DNA from 2 places in the Paenibacillus sp. FSL F4-0125 genome. Region 2 is predicted to be linked to the other one. Evidence: a T-box and tRNA genes for the amino acid it is inferred to sense, from the RefSeq annotation. Region 2 holds a T-box; the other holds one or more tRNA genes.
What was found. The T-box of region 2 lies ahead of pheS (phenylalanine--tRNA ligase subunit alpha). A T-box ahead of a tRNA ligase gene usually reads a tRNA of that ligase, here a tRNA-Phe.
Positions count from the first base shown of each region.

Region 1: it has a tRNA-Phe gene. The T-box ahead of pheS (phenylalanine--tRNA ligase subunit alpha) is inferred to sense a tRNA for this amino acid. The anticodon was not compared.

Region 1 is NZ_JBBOZJ010000001.1:151,570-159,594, reverse strand. Features, by position in the region: gene lgt (prolipoprotein diacylglyceryl transferase) at 1-591, opposite strand, end outside; gene hprK (HPr(Ser) kinase/phosphatase) at 604-1,542, opposite strand; gene NST74_RS00780 (ABC transporter ATP-binding protein) at 1,753-2,874, opposite strand; gene NST74_RS00775 (PucR family transcriptional regulator) at 2,989-4,092, opposite strand; tRNA gene NST74_RS00770 (tRNA-Lys) at 4,233-4,305, opposite strand; tRNA gene NST74_RS00765 (tRNA-Tyr) at 4,311-4,396, opposite strand; tRNA gene NST74_RS00760 (tRNA-Phe) at 4,406-4,478, opposite strand; tRNA gene NST74_RS00755 (tRNA-Asp) at 4,544-4,621, opposite strand; tRNA gene NST74_RS00750 (tRNA-Thr) at 4,635-4,710, opposite strand; tRNA gene NST74_RS00745 (tRNA-Val) at 4,744-4,819, opposite strand; tRNA gene NST74_RS00740 (tRNA-Met) at 4,828-4,904, opposite strand; tRNA gene NST74_RS00735 (tRNA-Ser) at 4,935-5,026, opposite strand; rRNA gene NST74_RS00730 (23S ribosomal RNA) at 5,109-8,025, opposite strand, start outside.
Region 2 is NZ_JBBOZJ010000001.1:1,897,989-1,906,013, forward strand. Features, by position in the region: gene NST74_RS08295 (sugar ABC transporter ATP-binding protein) at 1-1,079, shown strand, start outside; gene NST74_RS08300 (ABC transporter permease) at 1,086-2,126, shown strand; gene yjfF (galactofuranose ABC transporter, permease protein YjfF) at 2,116-3,084, shown strand; gene NST74_RS08310 (ABC transporter substrate-binding protein) at 3,198-4,232, shown strand; T-box leader at 4,419-4,705, shown strand; gene pheS (phenylalanine--tRNA ligase subunit alpha) at 4,766-5,800, shown strand; gene pheT (phenylalanine--tRNA ligase subunit beta) at 6,138-8,025, shown strand, end outside.

The DNA.
Region 1 (8,025 bases), 1.7 Mb from region 2:
ACGGAGGACCATGAGAAGTGCGATGCCCAGTAAGCTCCAAAGAGATTCATATAGGAAGGTTGGATGATGAAAAGCATCCCCTATGTACATTTGGTTCACAATGAAGTCAGGTAAATGCAGTTTATCCCGTAAAAAAGACTCTTCAACCACGCTGCCGTATGCCTCTTGGTTGACAAAGTTCCCCCAGCGTCCAATCATTTGACCCGCAAGTAGTCCGGGTGCACAAATGTCAACGATACGCCAGAAGGGGTAGCCTTTATAGCGGAAATATATAATTCCACAAATAATGGCTCCAATTAATGCACCGTAAATGGCAATGCCACCGTTCCAGATCTTAAAGACATCTATTAAATTATCCTTATAATCCTCCCATTTAAATGCTACAAAATAAATCCGTGCCCCGATAATGGCTGAGGGCACACCTAGCAGCAGCATATCCATAAAGAATTCTTGTGGGATACCAAACCGTTTGCCCTCGCGGATCGCAAGATATAACCCCGCGAGTGCACCGAAACCTAGTATTAATCCATACCAGTGTACTTGCAGTGATCCAATTGAGAAGACAATAGGATTTAGTGCTAATGGGAACATTCTCTCACACTCCTAATCGAGATCATCCATATCTTCAGATATGGTTGCAGTTAACTTATTCGTAAACTGCAGGGCTGCATTAAAGCCCATTTGTTTCAGGCGATAGTTCATCGCTGCAACCTCAATAATAACAGCAAGGTTACGTCCTGGGCGTACAGGAATCGTTACAAGTGGAACATCGGTGTCGATAATCCGTGTCGTTTCCTCGTCGAGTCCAAGCCGGTCATATTGCTTGTCTTGCTGCCAAGCTTCCAATCTAACAACAAGTGTAATCCGTTTATGATTACGAATGGCACCCGCACCAAACAGTGTCATTACATTAATGATACCTACTCCACGGATCTCCAGTAAATGACGGATTAACTCAGGTGCTGTACCATGCAGCTGGTTATCTGAAGTCTGACGGATTTCTACGGCATCATCAGCAATCAAGCGATGTCCGCGTTTTACAAGTTCAAGGGCTGTTTCACTTTTACCAATCCCACTACTACCGGTGATTAGCATACCTACACCATATACATCACAAAGTACGCCATGTATCGTTGCTGTAGGGGCTAATTTTCCTTCTAAGAAGCTCGTCAACCGGCTAGAGAAAATAGTCGTAGCCATGGAGCTCCGAAGCACAGGAAGTGCCTTTTCATTACTTATGTCAATTAACTCCTGAGGCACATCCAAACCACGTGTAATTACAATACAAGGTGTGTTGTCATTACAAATTCCACGAAGTCGACTTTTCCGCTCAGCTTCAGGCAGCATGGAGAAAAAAGCGAGTTCTGTTTTGCCTAGCAATTGAACACGTTCTTCTGGATAATATTCAAAATAACCAGCAATCTCTAGTCCAGGGCGATTCAGGTCATCGACCGTAATGGGTCTCTTTAGACCTTCCTGGCCGGAAATAACCTCTAATTGAAAATGCTGTACCAATTCAGATACTTTTACTTTCTTAGCCATGTAAGTTCGTCCTTTCGTCACCTGCGGTATTTGTCCGCTTACTGCGTCCGGTTGGCAGCGATCTCATTACATTCCGGAGGTAATTCTCCTGCTATCTTAATTGATAACGCCTATGAATGCAATCTTAGCGCCTAACCAAACAGGGTCCATCTAAACAATAAAGCCACCCTTTCGGGTGGCTTTATCAAGAGAGAAAAGATCTTTACAATCTTATCCCAACAAAATGTTAGCTTCGGATTCTTTATCAAAGAAGTGAATTTTGTTCATGTCGATAGCCAATTTTGGCTTGCTGCCTTCGCGAGTAGTGGAACGTCCATCTACACGAGCGATTACAGTAGATTTACCAAGGCCGCTCAAGTAAAGGAGCATTTCATGACCAAGGTTTTCAGTAACATCAACCAATGAAGTAAAGATTGTGTTCGGGGAAGCTTCCAAGAATACTGGCTCTTCATGGATATCTTCTGGACGAACGCCCATGATTACTTCTTTACCGATGTAACCTTTGTTGCGGATGATTTGTGCTTTTCCGCCTGGTACTTCAACATCAAGGTTCTCAGCACGGAAACGGATAGAACCGCTTACTTCAGACAAAGTACCATTGATAAAGTTCATTGTAGGGGATCCGATAAATCCAGCTACGAACAAGTTTGTAGGTTCATTGTACAACTCTTCAGGGGAAGCTGCTTGTTGAATGATACCATCATACATAACTACGATGCGATCACCCATTGTCATAGCTTCTGTTTGGTCATGCGTTACGTAGATACAAGTGGTTTCAAGGCGTTTAACCAGTTTAGTGATTTCAGCACGCATTTGACCACGAAGTTTAGCATCCAAGTTGGAAAGAGGCTCATCCATCAAGAAGACTTGTGGATCACGTACGATAGCGCGTCCCAAAGCGACACGTTGGCGTTGACCACCGGAAAGCGCTTTTGGTTTACGATCTAGCAAATGCTCGATATCGAGAATTTTAGCAGCTTCGCGAACTTTCTTGTCGATTTCATCCTTCTTCACTTTACGAAGTTTCAAACCGAAAGCCATGTTTTGGTATACGCTCATATGCGGATACAGGGCGTAGGATTGGAATACCATCGCGATATCGCGGTCTTTAGGTGCAACGTCGTTAACTACACGATCGCCAATGTACATTTTACCTTCAGAGATTTCTTCCAAACCAGCGATCATACGCAAAGTTGTGGATTTACCGCAACCGGAAGGTCCAACCAATACTAGAAATTCCTTATCTTTAATATCAAGATTGATATCGATTACTGTCGCTTTATCTGAACCCGGGTATTTTTTGAAAATATGCTCTAAACGTACGCCTGCCATTGTATTTCCCCCTCGAGTTAATTATTAATTAGTTAAAATAAAAATTCTGTTTCCTTGTACATTTATATTACCCCAGTCGGGACACGATGGCTATTTGTAAGGTTCACAAAAAACCTATTTCCTTTTCGTCACTTTATACAAAAGCATAGTAAGCTTCACAATAGCAGCGTCCCCAAAGCTTCTTACATCTGCCCCAGTCTCTTGTTTTATCTTATCCAGACGGTATAGGAGCGTATTACGATGGATATATAGCTTCTTGGCGGTTTCACTTACATTACAGTCCATCTCGAAGAAAGTCTCTAAGGTCAGCAGCATTTCTTTATCTGATAGTACAGAGGAATAATCACCAATTTGTCCAAGCAGCTGTTTACGGCGTACGTCAGGTATGCTGTTAACCAAACGTTCCAAATGCAGCTCCCAAGGTAAATGAATATACTCTCCTACTTGAAAAATACGACCAAGAACAATCGTCTCCCTGAGCAAAGCCACAGATCCTGTTAATCCCTTAACAGGGACAATAGCCGGAGCCACCGCCAAATGGAATACACCTACCCATTCACTTGCTATCAGCTCATGTAAACCCATACTAGTCTGTGCTAGAAGATCATCTACACTCTCTTCTTCATCATCCTTATCATCCCCGCCCATAAGCAATTCTTTACGGGCTAAAATTAACCATTCCTTTTCTTGAAGAGGAATTAGCATGATTTCATTCTCAAAATAGCTGCGCAGCAATTTCATCAGTGAACGATAAGTTATCTGTGGGCTGTGTGCAATCTCACTACTAAGGAGGAATGGAATCATGTCACCGAACAGACGCCCCTTTAAGGTCATCTCATCCGGAATCTCAGTGTCATTCTTCTCTTGCTCTAGCTCTGTGTTTAACCAGGCGCCAAGCTGCCGTGCCTCCACTTCGCCTTCTTCTCTAAGCCCTGTAGCTTTAAGTGCAATAGCAAAATTCCGAACTGCATAATTGACCAATTGTACTTCCAGAGAGCTGAGCCCTTCCATTTCTACCCAAACAGCGGTTATACGTCCGTCACTCTCATACAAAGGTGCCCAGAGATGGCCCTCATGGATTACCAGCTGATCCTGCGCTTCTAATCCCATGCTAAAAAGAGAAGCTGAATGCTGCCTCCCTAACTGCTTGATTCCGGTTCTCTTTCCGGTGAGCTGCTCTAATTTTTTCCGCAATGTCTCACTATCCATAGTCACCATGCTCCACCACTTTTGCTCTTTTCGCCTATTTTAGCATATTCTCTTATATTATGTTAATCGCTACATTAGCGCGCCACTATAATACAACTTTAAAACACAAAAAAAGCCATCACCTTATGGTGATGACTTTCTGTTTGGGATGAGCCATGAAGGACTCGAACCTTCGACACCCTGATTAAAAGTCAGGTGCTCTACCAACTGAGCTAATGGCTCATAAATGGTGGGGGATGATGGATTCGAACCACCGAACACGTACGTGAGCAGATTTACAGTCTGATGCGTTTGGCCACTTCGCTAATCCCCCAGGGAAAAGTGGCTCGAGACGGATTCGAACCGCCGACACGAGGATTTTCAGTCCTCTGCTCTACCGACTGAGCTATCGAGCCATATTAAATTGACATAAAAATAAAGTGGTAGTATTAAACTTCCCACCCTAATCTTGTGGAAAAAATGGCGGAACCGACGAGATTCGAACTCGCGATCTCCTGCGTGACAGGCAGGCATGTTAGGCCAACTACACCACGGTTCCGCATTAGTAATAATGGTGCCGGCGAGAGGACTTGAACCCCCAACCTACTGATTACAAGTCAGTTGCTCTACCAGTTGAGCTACACCGGCACGGTGTAAAAAGTATTCCTAAAAAAGTAATAATGGTGGAGGCTGAGGGGATCGAACCCCCGACCCTCTGCTTGTAAGGCAGATGCTCTCCCAGCTGAGCTAAGCCTCCAGGTATTATGGTAGCGGCGAAGGGGATCGAACCCCCGACCTCACGGGTATGAACCGTACGCTCTAGCCAGCTGAGCTACACCGCCACAATAATTAGAAATGCTATGGATTGAAAATGGCGGAGAGAGTGGGATTCGAACCCACGCACCGCTTACGCAGTCTAACCCCTTAGCAGAGGGTCCCCTTATAGCCACTTGGGTATCTCTCCAAACGATATCAGTACCACAGCAATCCAAACAGGAATTTGACTCCCTGAAAACTGAATCCGAATTGAATTTGCGTTTTAAGTATAGGATAAGCCCTCGACCGATTAGTATTGGTCAGCTCCATGCATTACTGCACTTCCACCTCCAACCTATCTACCTCGTCGTCTTCAAGGGGTCTTACTAATTGGGAAATCTCATCTTGAGGGGGGCTTCACGCTTAGATGCTTTCAGCGCTTATCCCGTCCGTACGTAGCTACCCAGCCATGCTTCTGGCGAAACAACTGGTGCACCAGCGGTACGTCCATCCCGGTCCTCTCGTACTAAGGACAGCTCCTCTCAAATTTCCTGCGCCCACGACAGATAGGGACCGAACTGTCTCACGACGTTCTGAACCCAGCTCGCGTACCGCTTTAATGGGCGAACAGCCCAACCCTTGGGACCTACTTCAGCCCCAGGATGCGATGAGCCGACATCGAGGTGCCAAACCTCCCCGTCGATGTGGACTCTTGGGGGAGATAAGCCTGTTATCCCCAGGGTAGCTTTTATCCGTTGAGCGATGGCCCTTCCATGCGGTACCACCGGATCACTAAGTCCGACTTTCGTCCCTGCTCGACTTGTAGGTCTCGCAGTCAAGCTCCCTTATGCCTTTGCACTCTTCGAATGATTTCCAACCATTCTGAGGGAACCTTGGAACGCCTCCGTTACTCTTTAGGAGGCGACCGCCCCAGTCAAACTGCCCGCCTGACACGGTCCCCGTACCCGATTAGGGCACTAGGTTAGAACCTAGATACGATCAGGGTGGTATCCCAACGGCGCCTCCACCGAAGCTTGCGCTCCGATTTCTACGGCTCCCACCTATCCTGTACAGATCGTACCCAAATTCAATATCAAGCTGCAGTAAAGCTCCATGGGGTCTTTCCGTCTTGTCGCGGGTAACCTGCATCTTCACAGGTATTAAAATTTCACCGGATCTCTCGTTGAGACAGCGCCCAAGTCGTTACGCCATTCGTGCGGGTCAGAATTTACCTGACAAGGAATTTCGCTACCTTAGGACCGTTATAGTTACGGCCGCCGTTTACTGGGGCTTCGGTTCATAGCTTCGGGTTACCCCTAACCACTCCCCTTAACCTTCCAGCACCGGGCAGGCGTCAGCCCGTATACTTCGCCTTGCGGCTTCGCACAGACCTGTGTTTTTGCTAAACAGTCGCTTGGGCCTTTTCACTGCGGCCCCCTCGTGCTATTCACACTACCGGGGCACCCCTTCTCCCGAAGTTACGGGGTCATTTTGCCGAGTTCCTTAACGAGAGTTCTTCCGCGCGCCTTAGAATTCTCTTCTCGCCTACCTGTGTCGGTTTGCGGTACGGGCACCTTCTCCTGGCTAGAGGCTTTTCTTGGCAGTGTGAGATCATGACCTTCGCTACTACAATTTTCGCTCCCCATCACAGCCCAGCCTTAACGATGTGCGGATTTGCCTACACATCAGCCTCACTGCTTAGACGGACATATCCATCAGTCCGAGTCACTACCCTCCTGCGTCACCCCATCGCTCATAGCGGATTACGGTGGTACAGTAATTTCAAACTGTTGTCCTTCGACTACGCCTTTCGGCCTCGCCTTAGGTCCCGACTTACCCTGAGCGGACGAGCCTTCCTCAGGAAACCTTGGGCTTTCGGCGGATCAGATTCTCACTGATCTTTTCGTTACTCATACCGGCATTCTCACTTGTATGCTGTCCAGCGCTCCTTACGGTACACCTTCAACCCACATACAACGCTCCCCTACCCCAGATACATACGTATCTAGCCATAGCTTCGGTGGTGTGTTTAGCCCCGTTACATTTTCGGCGCAGAGTCACTCGACCAGTGAGCTATTACGCACTCTTTCAATGGTGGCTGCTTCTAAGCCAACATCCTGGTTGTCTGTGCAACTCCACATCCTTTCCCACTTAACACACACTTGGGGACCTTAGCTGATGGTCTGGGCTGTTTCCCTTTTGACAATGGATCTTAGCACTCACTGTCTGACTCCCGGCAATAAGTATATGGCATTCGGAGTTTGACTGAGCTTGGTAATCCTTGCGGACCCCGCACCCAATCAGTGCTCTACCTCCACTACTCTTATACCGAGGCTAGCCCTAAAGCTATTTCGGGGAGAACCAGCTATCTCCGAGTTCGATTGGAATTTCTCCGCTACCCCCACCTCATCCCCGCACTTTTCAACGTGCGTGGGTTCGGGCCTCCAGTGCGTGTTACCGCACCTTCACCCTGGACAGGGGTAGATCACACGGTTTCGGGTCTACGTCCACATACTCATTCGCCCTATTCAGACTCGCTTTCGCTGCGGCTCCGTCTTCTCGACTTAACCTTGCATGTTAAACGTAACTCGCCGGTTCATTCTACAAAAGGCACGCCATCACCCATAAATAGGGCTCTGACTTTTTGTAAGCACACGGTTTCAGGTTCTATTTCACTCCCCTTCCGGGGTGCTTTTCACCTTTCCCTCACGGTACTGTTTCACTATCGGTCGCCAGGTAGTATTTAGCCTTAGCAGATGGTCCTGCTGGATTCATACGGGGTTTCACGTGCCCCGCACTACTCGGGATCCGTCTCGGAGAGAACACAGTTTAGGCTACAGGGCTTTTACCTCTATCGCGGGCCTTTCCAGACCTCTTCGCCTACCATATTCCTTTGTAACTCCATGTGAGACGTCCCACAACCCCTAAGAGCAAGCTCTTAGGTTTAGGCTGTTCCGCGTTCGCTCGCCGCTACTGACGGAATCACTATTGTTTTCTCTTCCTCAGGGTACTTAGATGTTTCAGTTCCCCTGGTCTGCCTCTACATACCCTATGTATTCAGGTATGAGTAACTGCGAATTACCACAGCTGGGTTTCCCCATTCGGACACCCCCGGATCAAAGCTTGCTTACAGCTCCCCGAGGCAGTTTCGTTGTTCGCCACGTCCTTCGTCGGCTCCTGGCGCCTAGGCATCCTCCGTGTGCTCTT
Region 2 (8,025 bases):
ATTCCGTTGCTGTACAGCAGTTAATCGCTATTGCCAGGGCACTAAATATTTCCGCAAAGGTTCTGATTCTGGACGAACCAACCTCCAGTCTGGACAAAAATGAGGTCGAACAATTATTCCGTGTAGTGAGGAAGCTGAAAAGTGACGGGCTTGCGATTCTATTCGTTACTCATTTTCTGGATCAGATGTATGAAATCTCCGACCGGGTAACCATCCTGCGAAATGGGGAATTTGCCGGGGAGCATATGGCAAAAGATCTGACTAGGCTGGATCTTGTTCTGAAGATGATCGGCAAGGAACTGAATTTGCTGGAGGAACTTCCTGTTCTTTCAGGAACCAATAAGGATAAAGCGGGAGAGGAGCTGCTCAAAGCTGAAGGACTGGGTCGGAAGGGATCCATCGAACCGTTTGATCTGTCTATCTCTAAGGGAGAAGTTGTTGGCCTTGCCGGTCTTTTGGGTTCGGGCCGGACCGAAGCTGCACGGTTATTGTTCGGAGCCGATAAGCCTGATACCGGTAAGCTTACGTTTGCTGTTGGAGGAGAAAACGTACGCTCGCCGCGTGAGGCGATTCATCGGCGGATTGCCTTCTGTTCAGAAAATAGAAAGACTGAAGGCATCATTGGAGATCTTTCGATCCGGGAAAATATTATTCTTGCCCTGCAGGCCAAACTGGGCTGGTTCAAGACCATTTCCCGAAAGCGTCAGGACGAAGTTGCAGAGGAATATATCCGTATGCTTAATATCAACCCGCCCAATCCCGATCACCTGATTAAGAATTTAAGCGGTGGTAATCAACAAAAGGTGCTACTCGCCAGATGGCTGTTAACTGAGCCGGATTTATTTATTCTGGACGAACCGACCCGCGGGATAGATATTGGCGCAAAAGCGGAGATTCAGAAGCTGGTACTGTCACTTTCACGCCAAGGAATGTCCTTTGTGTTTATTTCTTCCGAACTGGAAGAAGTGATTCGCGTCAGCGACAAAATCGTTGTTCTACGGGACCGGCATAAAGTAACGGAAATTTCAGACAAGGATATGAGCCAGCATACAATCATGCAGGCAATAGCAGGGAGCTGAGATCATATGAAAACCATTTATAAACATCATTTATTCTGGCCGCTGTGCGTACTGGCTGCATTGATGCTATTTAATCTTTTTTATTCTCCTGATTTCTTCTCGATTACGCTGCAAGACGGGCATTTATACGGCAGTCTGATCGATATTCTCAACTTTGGCGCCCCTTTGGTACTCGTGGCGATCGGAATGACTCTGGTTGTGGCTACGAGCGGGATTGATTTGTCCGTCGGATCAATCGTGGCTATATCGGGAGCTATTGCCTGTCTTTCCATTAGCAAAGGCTCGGATCAGAATATGCTGTCCTTGATTCTGATATCGGTACTAATGGCAGTGGTGCTATCTCTCCTTCTGGGGGTATGGAATGGGCTGCTGGTGTCAGTCGCTGGCATTCAGCCGATTATTGCCACCTTGATTCTTATGGTGGCCGGGCGCGGAATAGCCCAACTCATTACTGGCGGACAGATTATCACAGTGACGAGCGATAAATACACTTATATCGGCTCCGGTTCATTGGCGACTTTGCCGTTCTCCATCTTTGTAGTAGCGGCCGTTCTTGTTACAGCCGTACTGCTCACAAGAAAGACAGCACTGGGGCTGTTTATTGAATCGGTTGGCTGTAACCCGATGGCAAGTCTGATGTCGGGTATTCGTGCCAAATGGGTGATGATGTCCGTATATATATTCTGCGGATTGTGTGCCGGTATAGCCGGATTGCTGTTGAGTTCAAATGTATCCAGCGCAGATGGAAATAACGCAGGGCTGTGGTATGAACTAGATGCCATCCTGGCAGTCGTTATCGGCGGAACATCACTAAACGGCGGACGCTTCTATTTACTTGGAACTGTTGTCGGAGCCCTGATCATCCAAACGCTGACCACCACAATCTACATGATCGGTGTTCCGCCGGAAATCACGCTGGTAGTCAAAGCGTTCGTAGTGCTAGCGGTCTGCTTGATCCAGTCGTCTGCCTTCCGGGCAGCACTTGCCTTGCGGTGGAAAAAGCGGCATTATCCAGGAGAAAAGGAGATTGCACGCCATGTTTCTTAAACGCAAGTATATTCCTATTATTGTAACGATTGCACTGTTTCTGGCCATGTTTGCTGCAGGTTCTTTCCGCTATACCGGTTTTTTCTCTCTGCAGGTACTGATGAACCTTTTCGTGGATAATGCCTTTCTGCTGATTACCGCCATCGGCATGTCCTTTGTCATTCTGTCCGGAGGTATTGATTTGTCCGTCGGCTCAATCATCGCTCTCACAACAATGGTGTCAGCGAGCCTGATTCAGCAGCAAGGATGGTCTCCAGCAGTCGTTATTCCGCTAGTACTTCTTATGGGCGCCGTTTTTGGATCCGGAATGGGCGCCATTATCCACTATTTTAAAATTCAGCCTTTTATCGTGACTTTAGCGGGAATGTTTTTAGCTCGTGGATTGTGCTATGTAATCAGCATTGATACGATAACGATAGATAACGCTTTCTATACGAATGTAGCGCAGACCAAGATCACGCTCCCGGGTGGCAGCTTTATTTCAATCAGTGCTATTGTTGCGTTGATTGTCACAGCCGCCGCTATCTTCATCGCGCATTATACGCGATTTGGCCGCAATGTGTACGCTCTTGGGGGAAACGAACAATCGGCGCTGCTGATGGGGCTTCCGGTTGCGCGAACCAAAGTGCTGGTATATGCGTTTAGCGGATTCTGTTCAGCTTTGGCTGGCGTCGTGTTCACATTCTACATGCTATCGGGATACGGGCTTCATGCAGTTGGTTTTGAGCTTGACACGATTGCTGCGGTTGTCATAGGTGGAACGTTACTAACTGGAGGCGTCGGTTATGTACTTGGTACCTTTTTCGGTGTGCTAATTCAGGGCGTAATCCAAACCTTAATCAGTTTCGATGGTACACTCAGTTCCTGGTGGACCAAAATTGTTATCGGTCTGCTGCTCTTCACCTTTATCCTGTTTCAGAGAATTCTTAGTGCAAGACGTTCTATCCTAAGGCAGTAGCAGTTGCTCTTACTATAGAATTGTTGCTACAATTACCATCGGGCTCCGTTTTCTTGGGTTCCCGATAGTTTTCGTTTATAAATGCAACCGTTACCAAAATGGGGGAGAGTTCAGTGAAAGCAGGGAAATGGATAGTCTGCTTAGTGTTTGTGTTCCTGACTGGCTGCTTTGGAGCAGGGGTCAGGAGTGCGGAACCTTCGCTCAGGCCTACGGAAATCCCCTTGAAGATCAATAATCCTCCGCAGGCAGATCTGCCTGCAGCCAAAACTATATTACTCGGATTCTCCCAGTTGGGCTCGGAGAGTACATGGAGAGCTGCAAATACGAATTCCATTAAGGAGGCAGCTCGGGAAGCGGGCATTTCACTAATTATGAAGAATGCTGAGCAATCTCAGCAAAAGCAGGTGGAAGCCATCCGTTCATTTATGAAGAGCAATGTAGATATCATTGCAATTGCCCCTGTTGTGCAGACCGGATGGGATGATATTTTAGAAGAAGTAAAGCAGGCAGGCATACCCGTCATCATTCTTGACCGTTCTATTAATGTGCAAGACCACTCACTTTATGTGACCTGCATAGGCTCTGACTTCTTTGAAGAAGGGGTGAAGGCCGCTAAATATATGCTGGACAAAATGCGGCATCATACCGGACAAATCAAAATTGCCGAACTTCAGGGTACTATCGGATCCACCCCTTCAATTGACCGCGGACGCGGGTTTCGGGAGACGATAAAGGGGCGGAATACCTTTGAAATTACACTTACCCGCCCTGCGGATTTTACTAAGGCAGGAGGGAGTAAGATCATGCAGGAATACCTGAGCCTGCCTCAAGATGAGTGGCCGCAGGTGCTGTTCTCCCATAATGATGACATGGCCGTTGGTGCAGTTGAAGCCATTGAGGAGGCCGGACTGAAGCCGGGTACTGATATTATAATAATTTCAATTGACGGGACACGCCGGGCCTTTGAACAGATGATTGCCGGGAACATTAATGCTGTCGTTGAATGCAATCCGCTCTTGGGTCCTTTACTAATGCAAGCTACCCAAGAGATTATGTCGGGCCGGACCCTCCCCAAACGTATGGTTCCAGCAGAAGATATTTACCCTCAGGAACTGGCCGCAATGGAAGTAGATAACCGGACATATTAACCAGATGATAAAAAGCTTTCGCTTTGAGGTGTTCCTTCCGGGGGTGCAGCTGGAGTCAGAAGCTAGCTTAAAGCCAGATCAAAATTGACCTAATTATGCTTGAACTTGTCAAAACGACAGATTTTGCATATAATAAATAGACATATCTCTTACATTAAAGAGATACCTGACAATTAGATTGAATTGTGAAATGTATTGATGGAGAAGAGTACACAGTGCCTGACTTACAGGGAGGAGACGCCGGTGATTGAGAGCGTTTCTAGGAAACAGAGCTGTCGAAGTTCACTCCGGAGCAGTTCCTTGAATTCCTTAAGATTGCCTTGCAAGGAAGCGTAGGGGAAACCGGTCACAGACCGTTATTTCTGTATAAAGTGAGATAGGTATCTGTCCAGCCAAAAGAGGGAATGAAGCTCTTAAGGGGAACAGATCAGCTTATCTAACAAGGGTGGTACCACGGTCTTTTCGTCCCTTACCGGGAGGAAAGGCCTTTTTTTGTTGAACTAGACAATGATTGAAGGGGGCTGTACACGGCCATGAAAGAGAAGTTGGAAGCATTGAAGGTAGAGGCACTGGCTAAGTTGCAGGAGGTTATGGATCCACAGGTTCTGAATGACCTAAGAGTGAAGTATCTCGGTAAAAAAGGTGAGCTTACAGAAGTTCTACGTGGTATGGGAGGACTTAGTGCTGAGGAGCGTCCGGTTATCGGGCAAGTAGCGAATCAGGTGCGTAGTGCGATTGAGGAGATTATTGGAGCGAAGCAAGAGGCATTTCAACAACAGGAGACACAACAGCGTCTGCAGGCTGAAAAAGTCGACGTAACCCTGCCGGGCCGACGCATGCAGCAAGGGGGCATTCACCCGCTTAGCAGAGTGGTTCAGGAAATTGAGGATATTTTCATTGGTATGGGTTACCGTGTGGCTGAAGGTCCTGAAGTGGAGACCGATTATTATAACTTTGAAGCCCTAAATCTGCCTAAGAACCACCCGGCTCGTGATATGCAGGATTCCTTCTATTTGACGGATGATCTGCTCATGCGCACTCAAACATCTCCGGTACAGATTCGTACTATGCAGGCTATGAACGGTGAAGTTCCAGTTAAAATCATCTGCCCGGGTAAAGTATTCCGCCGTGATGATGACGATGCAACGCACTCCTTCCAGTTCCATCAAATCGAAGGTTTGGTTATCGGAAGCAACATTCGGATGAGTGACCTGAAAGGTACGCTTCAGCAATTCGTGCAGGAGATGTTCGGCCCGAATACAGGCATTCGTCTTCGTCCGAGCTTCTTCCCGTTCACCGAGCCTAGCGTTGAAGTGGACGTAAGCTGCTTCAAATGTGGCGGTGATGGTTGCAGACTGTGCAAGCAAAGCGGATGGTTAGAAATTCTTGGCGCGGGTATGGTGCATCCAAATGTTCTGAAAATGGGTGGCTATGATCCTGCTAAGTATAGCGGCTTCGCATTCGGTATGGGTGTTGAGCGGATTGCTATGCTTAAATACGGCATCGATGACATCCGTCATTTCTATAACAACGATATGAGTTTTGTAAAGCAGTTCAAGGGCGTTTAGATTTTTGGTGGGCGAGCTGGCTGACGGATTCGGAGGATGGATTTTGGAGCATTTGATTTCATGTTGTAAAAACCCTATTAAGCTAGGATCGGAAAGGAATTTTGGAACTGTAGGAGCGATAGCGACCGCCTTTGTCCCCGGATTTCCACCGCGAAGAGCGGTTTAGATCAAGAAATCTGGGGACAACAGCGGCCGGAAGTCCAAAGATTCCTTGCAGGGACCGCTCTTAATAGTGTTTTGTAGTTGAAATTGAGAGCTCTTAATCAAGCCTCCGACTGGAAGCAGATCGAACGGCAAGTAGATAAATACATCTGAAACATAAAGGAAGTGAGCGGACATGAAAGTATCAACCGGATGGTTGGCTGATTATACATCGATTGAAGGAGTAACCGCTGAAAAGCTAGCGGAGAAGATTACCGCTGCCGGCATTGAAATTGACGGAGTAGAGCGCCGAAATAAAGGGATTTCGGGCATCGTAACCGGCTATGTGAAATCGAAGGAAAAGCATCCTGATGCTGATAAGCTGAACATATGTATCGTGGATGCAGGTCAAGGTGAAGATCTGCAAATCGTCTGCGGCGCAAAAAATGTGGCTGCGGGACAAACCGTTCCTGTAGCTCTTGTTGGTGCTAAGCTGCCAGGACTCGATATCAAAAAAGCAAAGCTGCGCGGAGTATTATCGCAAGGGATGATCTGCTCAGCTAAAGAATTAGGACTGAATGATAAATTGCTTCCTAAAGAGCAACAAGAAGGAATTCTTGTGCTTCCAGAGGGAACAGAGATCGGTCAAGATATTTCAAAGTTGCTGGGTTTAGATGATGAGATTCTGGAATTCGATCTGACTCCGAACCGTTCAGATTGCCTAAGCATGATTGGTGCTGCTTATGAAGTGAGCGCGATTCTTGGACGCGAGATCAAATTGCCTAATCCAGCAGGCGAAATCATTGAGATCAGCGGAGCAGCTGATAAATCTATTTCCGTTAAGATTGAGAATGAAGAACTTTGCAGCCACTACGCTGTTCGTTATATCTCGGGTGTTAAACCTGCAGCATCACCGCTGTGGATTCAGAATCGTCTGATGGCGGCAGGGATTCGTCCAATTAACAACATCGTAGACATCACTAACTATGTGATGCTCGAATACGGACAGCCGCTGCATGCTTTTGATGCAGATAAAATAGACGGTGGAGAACTCGGCGTTCGTCTTGCTCATGAAGGTGAAGTCCTGACTACACTTGATGGCCAAGAACGGAAGCTTGAGCCACATATGCTCGTTATCGCTGATGGAGCTAAAGCAGTAGCTCTGGCTGGAGTAATGGGAGGTCAGGATACGGAAGTTACTGCTGAAACGGTAAATCTCGTTCTGGAATCCGCTAAGTTTGATGGAGGAACTGTTCGTAAAACCTCGCGTCAACTGGGTCTTCGCTCGGAAGCATCCCTTCGTTTCGAGAAAGAAGTGGACCCAAATGCAGTGATTCCTGCATTGAACCGTGCAGCAGTACTTATTGCACGTTATGCTGGCGGATCTGTGCATGAAGGAATTGTTCAAGCAGGAACAGTCGCAACTGAAGAGAAGGTACTGACTTTGTCCTTGGAGAAGCTGAACCGTTATCTCGGAACAGATCTGTCCTTGCTAGAAGTGAAGACATTGTTTGGACGTCTTCATTTCAAGTGTGGTGATACTGCACAAGGGCTGATCGAAGTTCAGGTGCCGACTAGACGTGGCGATATCAGCTATGATGTTGACCTTATCGAAGAAATTGCTCGTCTGTACGGGTATGACAATATTCCAACGACCCTGATTGAAGGAGTTACAACGCCAGGTGCATTAACGCATAAGCAATCACTCCGCCGTGAACTGCGTCGCCTGTTGTCGCATGGCGGTTATCAGGAAGTGATGGGTTACTCCTTCATCCAGCCGGCACAAAGCAAAATGTTCCCTGAGTTATCAGAAGGCTCACAAGCGGTTAAATTGGCTATGCCAATGAGTGAAGAACGCAGTGTACTGCGTACTAGCCTTCTGCCACAACTTTTGGATATTGCTAGCTACAATACCAACCGTCGTCAAAGCGATCTAGCGTTGTTTGAAATCGGCAATGTCTTCTTCACGGATGAAGAACAGTTGACTCGCCAGCCGCGTGAGTTGCCAGTGCTGGGGTTGTTGCTTAGCGGTAGCCTAACCGTGAAGCAATGGAACGTTTCAGCACAGCCTGTCGATTTCTTTG